DNA from 2 places in the Pseudoalteromonas sp. HL-AS1 genome. Region 1 is predicted to be linked to the other one. Evidence: predicted binding sites of a transcription regulator. Region 1 holds the regulator's gene; the other holds the start of a gene.

What was found. The regulator MetJ, encoded in region 1, represses methionine synthesis genes. The targets are predictions, from matches to a motif close to TAGACGTCTAGACGTCTA.
Region 2: the regulator MetJ is predicted to act here: its motif matches at 3,249-3,266, upstream of RB214_RS03975 (methylenetetrahydrofolate reductase).

Annotation. Positions count from the first base shown of each region.
Region 1 is NZ_CP133569.1:409,192-417,060, forward strand. It holds gene RB214_RS01880 (SPOR domain-containing protein) at 1-31, opposite strand, end outside; gene priA (primosomal protein N') at 52-2,238, opposite strand; gene rpmE (50S ribosomal protein L31) at 2,469-2,684, shown strand; gene RB214_RS01895 (malic enzyme-like NAD(P)-binding protein) at 3,211-4,452, shown strand; gene metJ (met regulon transcriptional regulator MetJ) at 4,517-4,837, opposite strand; gene metB (cystathionine gamma-synthase) at 5,127-6,374, shown strand; gene metL (bifunctional aspartate kinase/homoserine dehydrogenase II) at 6,380-7,869, shown strand, end outside.
Region 2 is NZ_CP133569.1:841,330-849,198, forward strand. It holds gene RB214_RS03960 (DEAD/DEAH box helicase) at 1-196, shown strand, start outside; gene RB214_RS03965 (sensor domain-containing diguanylate cyclase) at 256-1,239, shown strand; gene RB214_RS03970 (hypothetical protein) at 1,374-2,177, shown strand; gene RB214_RS03975 (methylenetetrahydrofolate reductase) at 2,249-3,205, opposite strand; gene RB214_RS03980 (pitrilysin family protein) at 3,456-6,338, shown strand; gene cysE (serine O-acetyltransferase) at 6,546-7,364, shown strand; gene RB214_RS03990 (hypothetical protein) at 7,400-7,869, shown strand, end outside.

The DNA of each region.
Region 1 (7,869 bases):
GCTTTTTGTTAATATAATCGTGCTGTGCCATGGTGTTATTTTGGCCTTAACCTAAATCATGTCTATAGGGTCTACGTCTAAGCTCCAGCGTACTTTTTGTGCAAGTTTACTTGAACTTAAATAATCAACCATTTGCGCAAGGTACTGATGTAATATGCGGCGATCTTGCGCTTGAATATGTAATTGAAAACGATACATACCTGCGACTTTTTCAAGTGGAGCAGGGATCGGACCGAGCAATTGTATACCAGATACCCCATTCACAGGAACCAAATCTGTCAAAAAATCGACGACTAGCTTAATGCTGTGTCCTTGTGCACGGACAATAGCCATATTTGTAATGGGTGGTAAGTCTGCATCATCGCGTTCACTCAGTGCAAAGCGAGCAAAGTCTTGGTAACCATTATTAACTAAGTCTTGTAAAAGCGGGTGTTCTGGAAAGTGTGTTTGTAATAATACTTGCCCAGGCTCCCCTGAACGCCCAGCTCGCCCCGCGACCTGAGTAACTAACTGTGCTAAATGCTCTGTCGCCCTAAAGTCGCATGAGTATAAACCGCTATCTACGTCTAAAATTATAACAAGGCTTACATCTGCAAAGTGATGGCCTTTGGCAAGCATTTGTGTGCCAACTAAAATGCGTGCACCGCCTAGGTTTATTTCATCTAGTGCTTTTTCAAGGCTGCCTTTACGGCGAGTTGAATCGCGGTCTATGCGAGTAACGGGTGTATCTGGAAACTCGGTCGATAAAAACTCTTCAATTTGCTCTGTACCTTTGCCATTTGGAAATATTTGCGTACTTCCACAATCAGGACATTGATGAGGAACAGGGTATTGATCGCCACAGTGATGACAAATCATTTGCCCAATCGCTTTATGAAATGTGGCGCTGGTACTGCAGCGTTTACATTCACTTAGCCAGCCACATTCATGGCAAATAAGAGTGGGTGAGAAACCTCGACGATTTAAAAAAACCATAACCTGTTTACCGCGATTTAAGTGTTGGCGCATAGTTGCAAGGCTTGCATGTGCAATACCTGCTTGGTCGGGTTGGCCTTTCATATCGAGTAACTTAAATTGGTTATCTGTCGCAGTTTGCGCGCGCTCGGTTAAACTTAGTAGCTGATATTTGTTATTAATTGCTTTGTGAAGTGTTTCAAGTGCGGGTGTAGCACTGCCTAATATAAGTGGTATTTTATGCTGAAAAGCTCTGTATGCAGCTAAATCACGAGCATGGTAACGAAGGGTATCTTGTTGTTTAAATGATGAATCGTGCTCTTCATCGACAACTATCATACCGAGTTTTAAAAATGGCAGAAAAATACTCGAACGTGTGCCTATAACTATTGCACAACTGCCTTTTTCGCAAAAACGCCATGTTTGCAATCGCTCGTTGTCGGTAAGGGCTGAATGCCAAAGCATAATGGGTGTATCAGGAAAGCGGCGACGAAAACGGTTTACAGTTTGTGGCGTTAAGCCTATTTCTGGCACTAATACTAATGCTTGCTCGCCACGTTTGAGTACTTCTTCTAGGCACTGTAAATACACTTCTGTTTTACCACTGCCAGTTACGCCTTCTAATAAAAAGCTGCTAAATCCATTACTTTGATTTATTGCTGTACAGGCAACCGCTTGTTCTTTATTAAGTACAGGTTTACTACCGACAGTTGGTGCAACGCTTTGCCATTGGTTATCGTGTTCAATAGTTTGCGTAATGAGTTCTTTATTTATTAGGCTATCTATTGTTTTTTTACTAAAGCCAAGAGCTTTTAATTCGGTTAACGATGATTTCCCCGATTGCGACAACTGCTTTAATAAATTGAGTTGTGTTTTGGCTTTTAATGACGATACTTTTGCGCCTTTTTCTGTCAGATCAACCATGTTAATACTGGTTTTATCTGGCGATTCACCTTGGCGAAGTGCACTCGGTAGCGCTATGTGAATAGTTTCGCCTAAGGGATAGCAATAATAGCGGGCAGTAAAGCTAAGGAGTTCTAAATGTTGGGCGCTTAAAATAGGGGTATCGTCTATTACCTCTATAATATTCTTAATTTTATCTAAAGGGACGTCGGTACTGTTTTTAATACCCAGAACAACAGCTACTTTTTTTTGATTACCAAAAGGTACTAAAACCCGCATGCCCGGTAGTATGGGTGTTGATAAGCCACTGAGCTGCTCTTCTATTTTATAATCAAAGGTGCGTGGAAGCGGGACTTTAATAGCAACTTCAACAAAACTCATAACAACTCAACCCGTAAAATTAATGCTGTAATGTACTAAAAATACCGCTAAAAACCTACTAGCAATAGTACTTGAGAAAGAGATTGTTCACTTTTTTAGCGAAAAGATAAATAAATACTTGTGCAGGGGAAGGTTGTTGGATAAAATCCGCCACCAACAAATTTGTTTTAACGACGTATGGTGCCAGACTTCGGGTTTGGAGAGCGATGCGGCCTTAACTAGAGGTTCCTATGAAAGAAGGTATTCACCCTAAGTACGAAGTAATTTCTGCAACATGTTCATGCGGAAACAAATTCGAAACTAGCTCAACTCTTTGTAAAGACATTCACTTAGACGTATGTTCTGCGTGTCACCCGTTTTACACTGGTAAGCAAAAGATTTTAGACACTGGCGGCCGTGTTGATCGCTTCAACAAGCGCTTCGGTGCACTTAGCAGCAAGAAGTAATTATTGCTGTTTAGTTAAAAAAAGCACCTTAGGGTGCTTTTTTTATGTCTAAAATTTACCACTTCTTATCTTATTTAGCTTGCTCGAGCTACATCACACCTTGCATAACTATTTCCTATTCTTATTCTGAGTATGCATAAACCTTTGCAGACAAATTGATAGATATTCTCTATATTTTAAATAGTACAAATTTTAACTAGGTTGATAAAAGTAGCTAACGTGGGCTTATCTGTTTTTAAAGTAGTGTAGTAGGCTGTTATTTTAAGTTTATGATGATACGTTAAACATACATTTTTTTAATATTTTAATAGACATAAACGCACCTCAAAACTTACTTTTTTGGTGAATTTTTATTTATCAAATGTTTATATAATCCTGCAAAGTTACTGAAAAACCTCTTAAAATTAAAGGATATAGCATATAACAGGATAGACCTGATATTGCTTGGAATTTAAAAATAATAAGGGTATCGTACCCCAAGACTCCACCTCTCACTTTAACTTAAATTGCAGGATACCATCGCGTTATGTCTGACTTTCGTGAACAAGCACTACATTATCACTCACATCCCGTACCTGGTAAAATTAGCATTGAGCTAACAAAACCAGCTGAAACAGTTCAAGACTTAGCCCTAGCTTATAGCCCAGGTGTCGCTGAGCCTGTACGTGAAATTGCCGCAGATCCTGCAAATGCATATAAATATACCGGTAAGGGTAACATGGTTGCGGTTATCACTAATGGTACTGCAATTTTGGGCTTGGGTAATTTAGGTCCTTTAGCGTCTAAACCAGTAATGGAAGGCAAGGCGTTATTGTTTAAACGTTTTGCAGGGCTTGATTCTATTGATATTGAAGTAAAGCACAAAACAACAGAAGACTTTATTAACACGGTTGCCAATATTGCTGACACATTCGGTGGTATTAACCTTGAAGATATTAAAGCACCAGAGTGTTTTGAAATTGAAAAAGCATTAATAGAGCGTTGTAGCATTCCTGTTTTTCATGACGACCAACACGGCACCGCCATTGTTACGGCTGCCGGCATGTTAAATGCGCTAGAAGTACAAGGTAAATCAATTGAAGATGCAATAATTGTATGTTTAGGTGCAGGCGCTGCTGCAGTTGCGTGTATGGAACTGTTAATTAAGTGTGGTGCACTGCGTGAACACATTTATATGCTTGACCGTAAAGGTGTTATTCATACTCGTCGCGATGATTTAAATGAATATAAACAGCTTTTTGCTAACAATACCGATAAACGCACATTGCAAGATGTAATTGCAGATGCTGATGTGTTTGTTGGTGTTTCGGGTCCTAATTTGTTAGCTGCCGAAGATTTAAAACTAATGGCAGAAAAGCCGGTCGTGTTTGCATGTTCAAACCCAGATCCAGAGATCGATCCTGCACTTGCTCACGGCGCACGCAACGATTTAATTATGGCAACAGGGCGCTCTGATTACCCTAACCAGGTTAACAATGTTTTATGTTTTCCGTTTATTTTCCGTGGTGCACTTGATGTACGTGCAAGCGCGATTAACGATGAAATGAAAATTGCTGCAGTTGAGGCTATTCGTAGTATTGCCAAAGAGCCTGTACCTGCAGAAGTTTTAAAAGCCGCAGGCGTAGATAAGCTAGAGTTTGGTGCGCAGTACATTATTCCAAAACCAATGGATCCGCGTTTACTACCGCGTATAGCTAAAGCTGTAGCACTTGCTGCGGTTGAGTCGGGTGTTGCGCAAATTGACTTGCCTGAAAATTATATGGCGTAATATATAACGCTTAAACAAAAAAACCTCAGCAATGCTGAGGTTTTTTGATTAAAAAGGTAACGATTTATTCTTCGTTTAAAATAGGCACTTCTAAACCCATTTCTTGCATTATCTTTTTAACTTCTTCTGGTACTTTTTCTGCGTTGTCTTTACGTAGGTCATCGTCATTTGGTAAAGGTTGACCAGTAAAGGCATGCAAAAACGCCTCACATAGCAATTCACTATTTGTTGCATGGCGAAGGTTGTTGATTTGACGACGCGTACGCTCATCCGTTAAAACTTTTAATACATTTAGCGGGATCGAAACGGTGATCTTTTTAACTTGCTCTGATTTTTTCCCGTGTTCTGCGTATGGGTGAATATACTCACCATTCCATTTAGCCATAAGATGTATCGTTGCCTCAGATTATTAATTTCTCACACGGTATAAAAAGCGTGTAAATATGCGTGAAATTCTATCGATTTAAAAAAGATAGTCAAATAATAGATACCGATCTATCTTAATAAGCCTATTTGGGATGTAAAAATAAGCTCACTTTTGTGAGCTAAAATATGATACTAGCAAACGCCTTCCCTAACTTTAGCCATCTAGAGCTTTAAAATCCTTTGACTTATTAAAACGGATAACTTACTCTTTTAGACGTCTAAACATCCAAATTAATCAGGTGACGAATATGAGCGAAAAAAACAAAGCGACCATTGCTGTACGTAACGGCGTTGATGCTGATAAACATCATGGTGCAGTGGTGCCGCCAATTTATTTATCAACGACTTATTCGTTTGCCGACTTTGATACTAAGCGTGAGTATGATTATGGCCGCAGTGGTAACCCTAATCGTGATATTTTAGCAGAGACGCTTGCTAAGCTTGAAGGTGGCGCTCGTGGCATAATTACGGCCACTGGTATGGCTGCCGTGCATTTAGCTACTCAGCTACTTAACAGTGACGACACGTTAGTAATTCCACATGATTGTTATGGTGGTAGCTATCGTTTATTTACATCGTTACAAAAACGCGGACTATTGAAGCTTGAAGTATTAGATTTAACAAAAGAAGAAAGCCTTCAACAAATTTTAGCAATTAAACCTAAGCTTATTTGGATAGAGACTCCAAGTAACCCAGTACTTCGTTTAACCGATATTAAAGCGGTTACCGATGTTGCTAAGCAATGCGGTGCATTGGTTGCCGCAGATAACACGTTTTTGTCTCCTGCCTTACAAAACCCTATTAAGTTTGGTGTAGATATTGTGGTGCATTCAACTACTAAATATATTAACGGGCACTCAGATGTAGTGGGCGGCGCTGTTATTGCTGCAACACAAGAGCTTGGTGATGAGCTTGCTTGGTGGGCAAATAATATTGGTATTACGGGCGCCCCTTTTGATAGTTATTTAACGCTTCGTGGTCTACGTACTTTAAATGTGCGCTTAAGGCAGCACCAAGAAAATGCGCTAGCAATAGCTAAGTACCTTGAAAGCTCCAATTTTGTAAGCCAAGTTTACTATCCAGGACTTGAGTCACATCCTCAACATGAGCTTGCTAAAGCACAACAACTTGGCTTTGGTGGCATGGTTAGTTTTGATATTAAAGGCGATATAAACGACGCCGCAGCATTTTTAACTAGCCTTAAAACGTTTAGTTTAGCTGAGTCACTAGGTGGCGTAGAGAGTTTAATTTGTCACCCTGCAACTATGACGCACGCAGGTATGGAGGCAAAGGCACGTTTAGAAGCGGGTGTGGGCGATACGCTTATTCGTATTTCGGTTGGGATTGAAGATATACACGATTTAATAGCTGACTTTGAACGAGTATTTGAACTTGTAAAACCAGGGAAAAATAAAAATGTTGGCCGTGTAGGCAAAGGTGCTGGCACTTCTGGTGGAAACGTTAAATTAAGTGCAGCCCGTCCAGCGCTTTGGTGATTAATATGGTCAATTGTGTACATAAATTTGGTGGTTCAAGCTTAAGCTCTAGTGAGCGCTATCAAAGCGTAGCTAAAATAATTATTGGGCATACTCAGCCGGGTGACTGTGTTGTGGTATCTGCTGCAGGTAAGACTACAGATACACTTGTGTCGTTGTGGCAAAGTTATCAGCTGCAAGACACGCAAGCTGTCGCTGATATTTTACTGCAGTTAAATAACCATCAAAGCGATTTAATTGAGCAGTTATTACAAGCTGATTTAAAGCGCTGCGCACTTAAAACACTAAATACCGAGCTTAGTAATATTGCAGAACTTGCTCAAGCTGAGCAGCTAAAAGAGGCTGCGTTACTTGCGCATGGGGAACTGTGGTCAGCACGTTTACTCGCTACTTATTTACAGCAGTTAAATATTGAGGCGTGTGCTCAAGATGCCCGTAGTCTTTTTACCTTAAACGATGGTGAATTAATGCATGCGCAAAATGCGCAGCAATGTCGACAGTCAATTTTACCTAATAAGATAAATGTTGTTACTGGGTTTATTGCCGCCGATACGAAAGGTGAGACCGTAACACTTGGACGCAACGGTAGCGATTATAGTGCAACACTACTTGCAAATTACTGTAATGCTAAGCAAGTATGTATTTGGACCGATACACAGGGAGTGTTTAGCACTGATCCTCGTAAGGTTAAAAAAGCGATTAAATACGGCAAAATTTGTCGCGGGCAAGCTAATTTATTAGCTCGTTTGGGTAACCCTGTATTACATGCAAAAACACTATCGCCACTTAAAAACAGCGATATTAAGCTAGCTGTTCGTAGTAGTTTTGATGTGCAAGCAAGCCCAACAGATATAGTAAAAGAAGGTTCAGCAAAGAAAAAGCGCTTTATAACCACGCTGCAAAATGTTGATCTGTTAATGGTTGAAGGATTAAGTGAAGGTGAGGTCGCAAGCGTTAGTCAGCTTATTCAGCATAGCCTTCATCATTTTAACCATAATGGTGAAGTGTATTTAGTAGTACCGGCTGCACAAACATATCAAGTTATTAATTACTTTGCTGGTAGAGCTAATATTAGTGAGTCAAATTTAAATGGCTGTGCAATTGTTGCCCCTGAGCAAGACGTTAGCGTACTAAAACTGCAAGCTTTAGAGGTATTAGCTGAGCAGACTATAAAGCCGCGTTTTGTGCATCAAGATAATGGTTATGTTTTATTACTAACAGACCAATTTATAGATAGCGATATACAAAGCGCCTTACACGATAAGCTAATCAATAAAGGCCAAGAAATAGCCGTTATAGTTGCGGGCCTTGGCAATGTAGGCGATGCTTTTATTGAGCAGTTATCGGCACAATTTGAGCGTTTATCAGACGACTTTAGTATTAAATTGGTAGCGCTGGTTCGCTCTAAACATATGTTATTTAATGCAAGTGGCATAAATATACCGCAATGGAAAACTCAATGGCAGCATGAGGCGAATAGCTATGAAGCTGCGGA
Region 2 (7,869 bases), 430 kb from region 1:
TCTTGATGAGCAATGGCTGCTAGAAGAAATTGAAGTATTACTCGATACGCGTTTAACGCCGCAGTGGTTAGAAGGTTACGAGCCTGACTTAAATAAAAAGCCCAAAGATAATCGTAAAAATACTAATAAATCTCGAAAAGATCGCGATAAAAAACGCATTACAGGTAAAAGAGAGCCAAGTAGACGTCGTAAATAATAGCTTTTAGTTTACTTTTTTGCCTATACTGGAGCTATTAAATAGCCGAGGTAAAGTTAATGTTTGAAACTGATAAATGGGCATTCTCTGGTGTTGATGGCCAAATATCTTTGCATAAATGGCAAAAAACAATGGACCTTATCACGGGGCTTTTTTCAGCCCCGTCTGGTTATATAGTTCAGGCAACAAGCAAAGGCTATCGCGTTGTTATTAGAAATAACGAAGGTGGCTCAAGCTTTGAAACCAACCCGATACTTCCCCCTCAAACTCCTCTTTTTTGTCGGCACGTCGCTGAAACTAATAATATTTTATATGTTAATGATGCAAGCAATAACGATGCATGGAACACCCTACCAGAAGTAGTTGAGGATGGCGTTGAATCCTACCTAGGCTTACCTATTCATTGGCCAGAAGGTGAAGTATTTGGCACGCTATGCTTAAAAGACACTAAAATAACTAGCTATACCGATGAATACTTTGAGCTCATAGAGCAACTACGCGATTTAATTGAAGACGACCTAGCGCTTGTTTACAGCTATGAACAAATGCGCGAAATAGCCATGTTAGACTCATTAACAGATATTTATAATCGCCGAGCACTTAACTTACTAGCTCAGCAAAAGCTTAATTTAGCACTGCGTTTGGGCTTCGACGTATGTTGCTTGTTTATTGATATAAACGACTTTAAAAAATTAAACGACACCTTTGGACATGAAGTAGGTGACAAAGCCTTAATTATTTTGGCGGATACGCTAAAAAACCATTTAAGAGATGCCGACATAGTAGGGCGTTTAGGTGGTGATGAGTTTGTTGCAGTAATGCAATTAAGCGATAAAAGCAAAATTAGCTACATCATGGATAAAATATCCTCTGAGTATTCAAAAGCTTTACTCAAAGAAGACGTTTGCGATTTATCGCTCAGCATAGGTTATAGTTTTACTAATAAACAAAAGCAGCCCTTTGAAGCGCTATTAAATGATGCAGACCACGCAATGTATAAAAATAAACAAGCATATAGGCTAAGTATTAAAGAGCAAATATAAGTGAGGAATTATCTATTATGCCATCCTCAAATTTGGAGTCACGGTTAAATCTCTTTTATCAAGTTACTTACTAATACCTATATAATATTATAAAATGATATGCTTCTGAATGACACATAAAATTAGGAAAGAACATGGAGTTAGTTCATCATTATACAAATATAAATTCATTAGAATGTATTTTAAAAAATAGAACATTACGATTGAACAGGCTTGATAAAGTCGATGATAAGCAGGAAGTTTCACTTATTTCTCAGAAGCACTGGGCTCAGTATCTGTTTGTCAGCAGTTGGAGCGCTTCAGAGCATGAGTCTGAAGCAATGTGGAGTAAGTATGCTTGTTATAATGGTGTAAGACTAAGTTTACCTAAGTTTCCATTCCAAAAAAATCAACTAATAAGCAAGCCGGAAATGAGTATTTTTTTTGGTGATAACACCTATAGCCCAATACCTTTTGAATCAATTTATAATGAAAAATGGCTTTTTGTTATTTCTCCTATTAGAAATGATATATATGGGAGAGAAGTAGTTTATAAATGTTCTCCTGAGGAATCTATTAGACCAATAGTGAAAAATGTAGACGGTGGCTTTGAATTTAATTATTTTGATTTAGCTACTTTTAAAAATGTGGCATGGGGTTACCAAAAAGAGTTTCGATATATTTTCTTCATAATCCCCTCAAGTTCCGATGTTATGAATGACTGGAGAAAAACAGGAGATCCTGCCTCTATCCATAGGCGCCTTTTAAAATGTCTTCAGGATAATGTAGACAATACACTTGAATACTTCGACATACCTCTTGGGGATGTAATAGACAGCGTTGAAATAACACTAGGTCCATGCTGTAGTGAATCTGAAGTTTTAAAAATAAAAAAGCTGCTAGATGAATACACTTCAAATGCAAAGATAAAACGAAGTGTGTTGACTGGATATGTATAAAATATTAGTGCAATAAAAAAGCAAGCCATGAGGCTTGCCAAGAAGGGTGTTAATTAGCTCTTACCTAGCCTTTAAGCTATTAGCTTTTCAGCAAGGTTTAATTCCATAATAGCTTTTAATAAACGGTATAAGTTAATTGATGCATCAATTTCTTCTTTACGGTTTGTTAAGCTTTCAATATTTAAGCCCAGCGGTACATCTAAATGCGCACAGCTTTTAAGTATTAAGTCGAGGTTTTCGCGGCAAATACGGACCGATTCGCTTAATGTATTGTCTGCATCAAGCATGCGCCATTTTGTTGCCTCTGGCACTGAGATACCCAACCATTGCATAAATTCTAAGGTTTTTTCGCCGCCGCACGGGGTAAACGTTAATATAATACGTTGTGGTGTAATACCCTGCGCTTTACATGTACGTGCGTAGCTAGTGATTAGCTCTATAGTCGCTTGTGCATCGTAAACAGCTTGCGATATAAAAAACTGACAACCTTGTGCTGTTTTTTCTATTAATCGTTCGTGCTCATTTCGTTTACTTGAATGGCGTTCAGCAATCGTAACGCCACCTAAAAAGAAATCATCTGACTGCTCAGCCAAAGCTTTATACGCATCTGGCAGGCTTAGCTTTATATCGCCTATCGATGATGGGCTACCTACTAAAACAACATTTTGTAAATCGTAGTCGTTTTTAGTTTCACTTAGCCAATCTTTAAATTCGCCTACGCCACGCTGCGCCACACTTTTATAAGTAATTACATCTTGTGCAGATAAATTACGAAGTAAATGGCTGTATTCACGCGGATCAACGGTTTGTTTAAACGCAAATGGGCGGTCTTGGTTAGTTCGGCTGCTTTCGTCTTGAATGTCGTAAATTATCACGCCGTCGTATTCAATTTCGTGTAAGCGACCTAATAGCTTTTCTGCAATGGTTTTTAATTGCGCTTTATCGGTGCCAATTTTAGGCGGGGTAGTACCAATAAGATAAACACCTTGATTGGTGTCCACTATCTTCTCTTTTAGTGATAAAGCCATAATCCTCATTCCAGCTAAGTTTGTTTTGATGGATTTAATATAGCAGCCATTTAGACGTCTAGATAGATTTATTTAATGAAAGTTTTTCAATTAACATGATGTTTATTCATAGTGCTTGTTCCCATAATTTATAATTGACACAGTTGTTTACATAATAAATTCCCTTGGGGCTCTTATATTTATTGGCTTTGGGGCATAATTAAAGAGTTAAATCTGACAACAAATTTGCTCAATTTAAAAAGGGACAACAATGAAATTTAAATTATTAGCAACCAGCTTAGCGGTATCGCTGGCGTTAACCGGTTGCGCCATGCAACAAAACCAAAGCACGCAAACAACAGCACAACAAGAACAAGTAAATAAAGCTGATGACCGTGTTTTTTCACAAGATTACTTAATTGAAGAGCTAGAAAACGGCTTACGTGTCATGGTTGTTAAAACCGATTACCCTGATGTAGTGTCGCTGCAAATTCCGGTATCGGTTGGATCGCGTAACGAAGTTGAAGAAGGCAAAACAGGCTTTGCTCACTTTTTTGAACACATGATGTTTAAAGGCTCACAAAAATACCCTGAAGATGTGTACTCAGACATATTAAAAAATTCAGGTGTTGATAACCGCGCTTATACAACAAACGATTACACAAATTACCATTTAAACTTTTCAAAGCAGCATCTTGATAAAGTACTTGAGCTTGAAGCTGATATTTTTCAAAACTTAACCTACACCGAAGAACAATTTAGAACCGAAGCCCAAACGGTAAAAGGTGAGTACTTAAAAAACAACGCGAGCCCAATTCGTAAATTATTAAGCGCTGTACGCGAAGAAGCGTTTGATAAGCACACGTATAAACACACCACTATGGGCTTTTTTAAAGACATAGAAGCCATGCCTGATCAAATGGCGTACGGGAAAGAGTTTTTTGCTAAGTTTTATAAGCCTGAGTATGTGTCACTTGTTATTGTGGGCGATGTAGACCCACAAGCAACAATGGCAATGGTTAAAAAACATTGGGGTAGCTGGAAAAAAGGTAACTACATTGCTGATATTAAAGCAGAACCTGTTCAACAAGCACCAAAATATTTGCATCAACAAGATGAAGCGCTACCAGGGCATTGGTTACTTGTATCGTTTAAAGGCGCTGCGTGGGAGCCTGCTAAAAAAGACAGAGCAGCACTTGATTTAATATCACAGCTTTATTTTTCAAATAATTCAGATTTATATCAAGAGCTAGTGGTCGACAAACAAATTGCCAGCCAAATGTTTACCTATAACCCAGAGACCAAAGATCCGGGTTTATTACACGTATTTGTTAAAGTAGAAAACGCAGACGATTTAGCCACTGCGCGCGATGCCATTAACCGAACTTATGCAAAAGCACGCACTGAGCTTGTTGATGAGCAAAAGTTGAGTGATTTAAAATCGAACCTTAAGTACAGCTTTATTAATGGCTTAGATTCGTCGCAAGCGATTGCATCAACCCTTGCAAGCTACATGCATTTTGAGCGCGATCCTGAGGTTATAAACCAGCTGTATAAATCGGCAGATAACATTACCAGCGCAGATATTAAAGCCGTTGCTAATAAATACTTTACTGATAACGCACGTACCACATTAACAATGTCGGCACTTGATAAAGCCCCAGGTTTTGAGCAAGAAGTTAATTTAAATGCGCTTACTGCAAAGCTTGAACAAGCACCTGCGGCACCTGTATTTAAAGTACTTGATAAAACCAATAGCTCGCCATTAATCGATGTTAACTTTTTATTCAATACCGGCGCGGCTGCCGACCCTCAAGGCAAAAAAGGTGTTGCAGCGCTCACTGCGGCTATGCTTGCACAAGGTGGCTCAGAGGCGACAAGCTATAAAGATATTCAAAAAGCACTTTATCCGCTTGCAGGTAGCTTTGGTTATCAAATAGATAAAGAAATGCTGTCGTTTCAAGGGCGTATTCATAAAGACAATGCAGCGCAGTGGTATTCACTTGTGAGCGATCAATTATTAAACCCAGGCTTTAGAGACGATGACTTTAAACGCCTTAAAAAAGAAATGATCGATGGTATTAAATCAGGCTTAAAAGCATCTAACGATGAAGAGCTAGGCAAAGAAGTGCTATATAGTGCACTTTACAAAAATCACCCTTACGAAAGTTACAACTACGGTGATATTTCGGATTTAGAAGCGTTGACGCTAGATGATGTTAAAGCGTTTTATAACAGCGAGCTTACGCAATCTAAACTCACGGTTGGCTTAATTGGGGCTGTGCCTGCAAACCTTAAAGCTAAAATGATGAGCGATTTTGCAACGCTACCAAAAGGTGAGCAAAGCCGTTTAAGTATTCCTGATGCGCCAGTGCTTAAAGGTCATCATGCAACTATTGTAGAAAAGTCAGCGCAATCGACGGCGGTATCGTTTGGTTTCCCTATTGATACAATAAGAAGTAGCGAAGACTGGACAGCCCTTTGGCTTGTGCGTTCGTACTTTGGTGAGCACCGTAGTTCTAACAGCTTTTTATATGAGCGCATTCGTGAAACTCGCGGCATGAACTATGGCGATTACGCATACATTGAATACTTTCCACGTGGTATGTTTCAAACCAAGCCAGATGCAAACCTAGGGCGCTCAGAGCAAATATTTCAAGTGTGGTTACGCCCACTTCGCTCTAATAACGATGCGCACTTTGCAACACGTACCGCCTTGTTTGAGCTAAATAAGCTAATTAAAAATGGTATGAGCGAAGGCGATTTTGAAGCAACGCGTAACTTTTTAATTAACTTTGTGCCGCAAATGGTCGCAAGTCAAAATCGCCAATTAGGTTACGCACTTGATAGCGAATTTTATAACACAGATAGCTTTGTAAGTTACGTAACTAACAAACTTAAAACGCTAACGCTTGCTGATGTAAATCGCGTTATTAAAGAAAACTTACAAACAGACAATGTTCACTATGTATTTATTACTGGTGACGGCGCTGATATGCAAAAACGTTTAGCATCGCAGCAAACATCACCAATGGTTTACAACACCGATAAACCTGCCGAATTAGTGGCTGAAGATAAAGTGATTGCTGATTATAAATTAGCAATTCCTGCAAAAAATATTGAAGTGATGAAAGTCGATAAAGTATTTCAATAATTTAAGTGTTTTTAAACTATCTTTAAATGTATAAAAAATGCCCCAGTGCTTAAAGCTCTGGGGCATTTTTATTATTTAATAATGAAACTTAATAAACAGTTATACCTAATAACCAGAACAAATAACTAAGGGATTAACACCTTAGTGGTTAAATCCGTTAGACTTGGGAAAAGGCTATTTTATATCAACTTAAGGCAGTGCAGTATTATGCGTCATGCAATTTGGCAACAGCTTCGCGACGAAGCTAACGATGTAGTAAAACGTGAACCATTATTAGCAAGTCATGTTTATTCATGTGTTTTAAATCATGATTGTTTAGGTTCGGCATTGAGCTTTATTGTTGCTAATAAGTTGGCTGATGCGGTGGTATCTGCATTCACTATCCGAGAGCTGTTTGACCAAGCATTTGTAAAATGTGACCGTATGCTATCTTTTGTTGCTGAGGATATTAAAGCGGTAAAAGACCGCGATCCGGCATCAGAAACCTATCTTACGGTTATATTAAATCTAAAAGGTTTTCATGCTATTCAGGCGCACCGTTTGGCTAATTGTTTGTGGCAACAAAATCGCAAAGAGCTAGCGCGCTTTATTCAAAGCCGTAATTCTGAAGTGTTTGGGGTCGATATTCACCCAGCATGTAAAGTGGGTAAAGGCATTATGTTTGACCACGCAACCGGTATTGTTATTGGTGAAACAGCGGTAATTGAAGATAACGTATCAATTTTGCAATCTGTAACGCTTGGCGGTACAGGCAATGAGCAGGGCGATCGTCATCCCAAAATTAGAGCGGGCGTATTAATTGGCGCGGGTGCTAAAGTACTGGGTAATATTGAAGTAGGTGAGGGCGCACGAATTGGTGCAGGCTCAGTTGTGCTTAGCAATGTTCCGCCACACACAACCGCTGTTGGCGTACCCGCTAAAATTATTGGTCGACCGGATTGTGAGTGTCCGGCGCAAAGTATGAACCAAAACTTTTTAGCAAATCCTGAGCCTGAAAACGAATCGCACACGAGTGCAATGCTATAAGTAATTAAAAATAATAAAACTTAAAAGGAATTAACATGAACAAAAATAGTTTATTGGCTCTAGGGATTGGGTTTATTGCGGGTGTAGGTTTAACTTGGAGCTACTTTAATGCAGCTTCAAGTTATCCGGAATCTGTTAAGTCGCAGCCAAGTTATGAAAAACAGAAAAAGCTTCATACTGAACAACAAAGTAATGAGGTATTGAGTAATACAGGTTCAGCACCTGAGCAAGTCGCTAGTATAGAGCCCGCTGAAGACACGCCAACAACCAATTCAGAAACCCAAATGCTTGATGAACTACCTTTAGAAGAGCAAGTAACTCAGCTTAAGCAGCAGCTCGCCGAACAGAAAGCGGCGCTCAAAAGTGTTTTAAAGAAAATGAGGAGCCCTTCAGATTTTGAGCAGATTTTACGTGATAAATTTGAAAATCAAACGCGCGACGAAGAATGGGCTTATCGTACTGAAATGGCATTACAAGATTTTTTATTAACAGCTGATTTATCAAT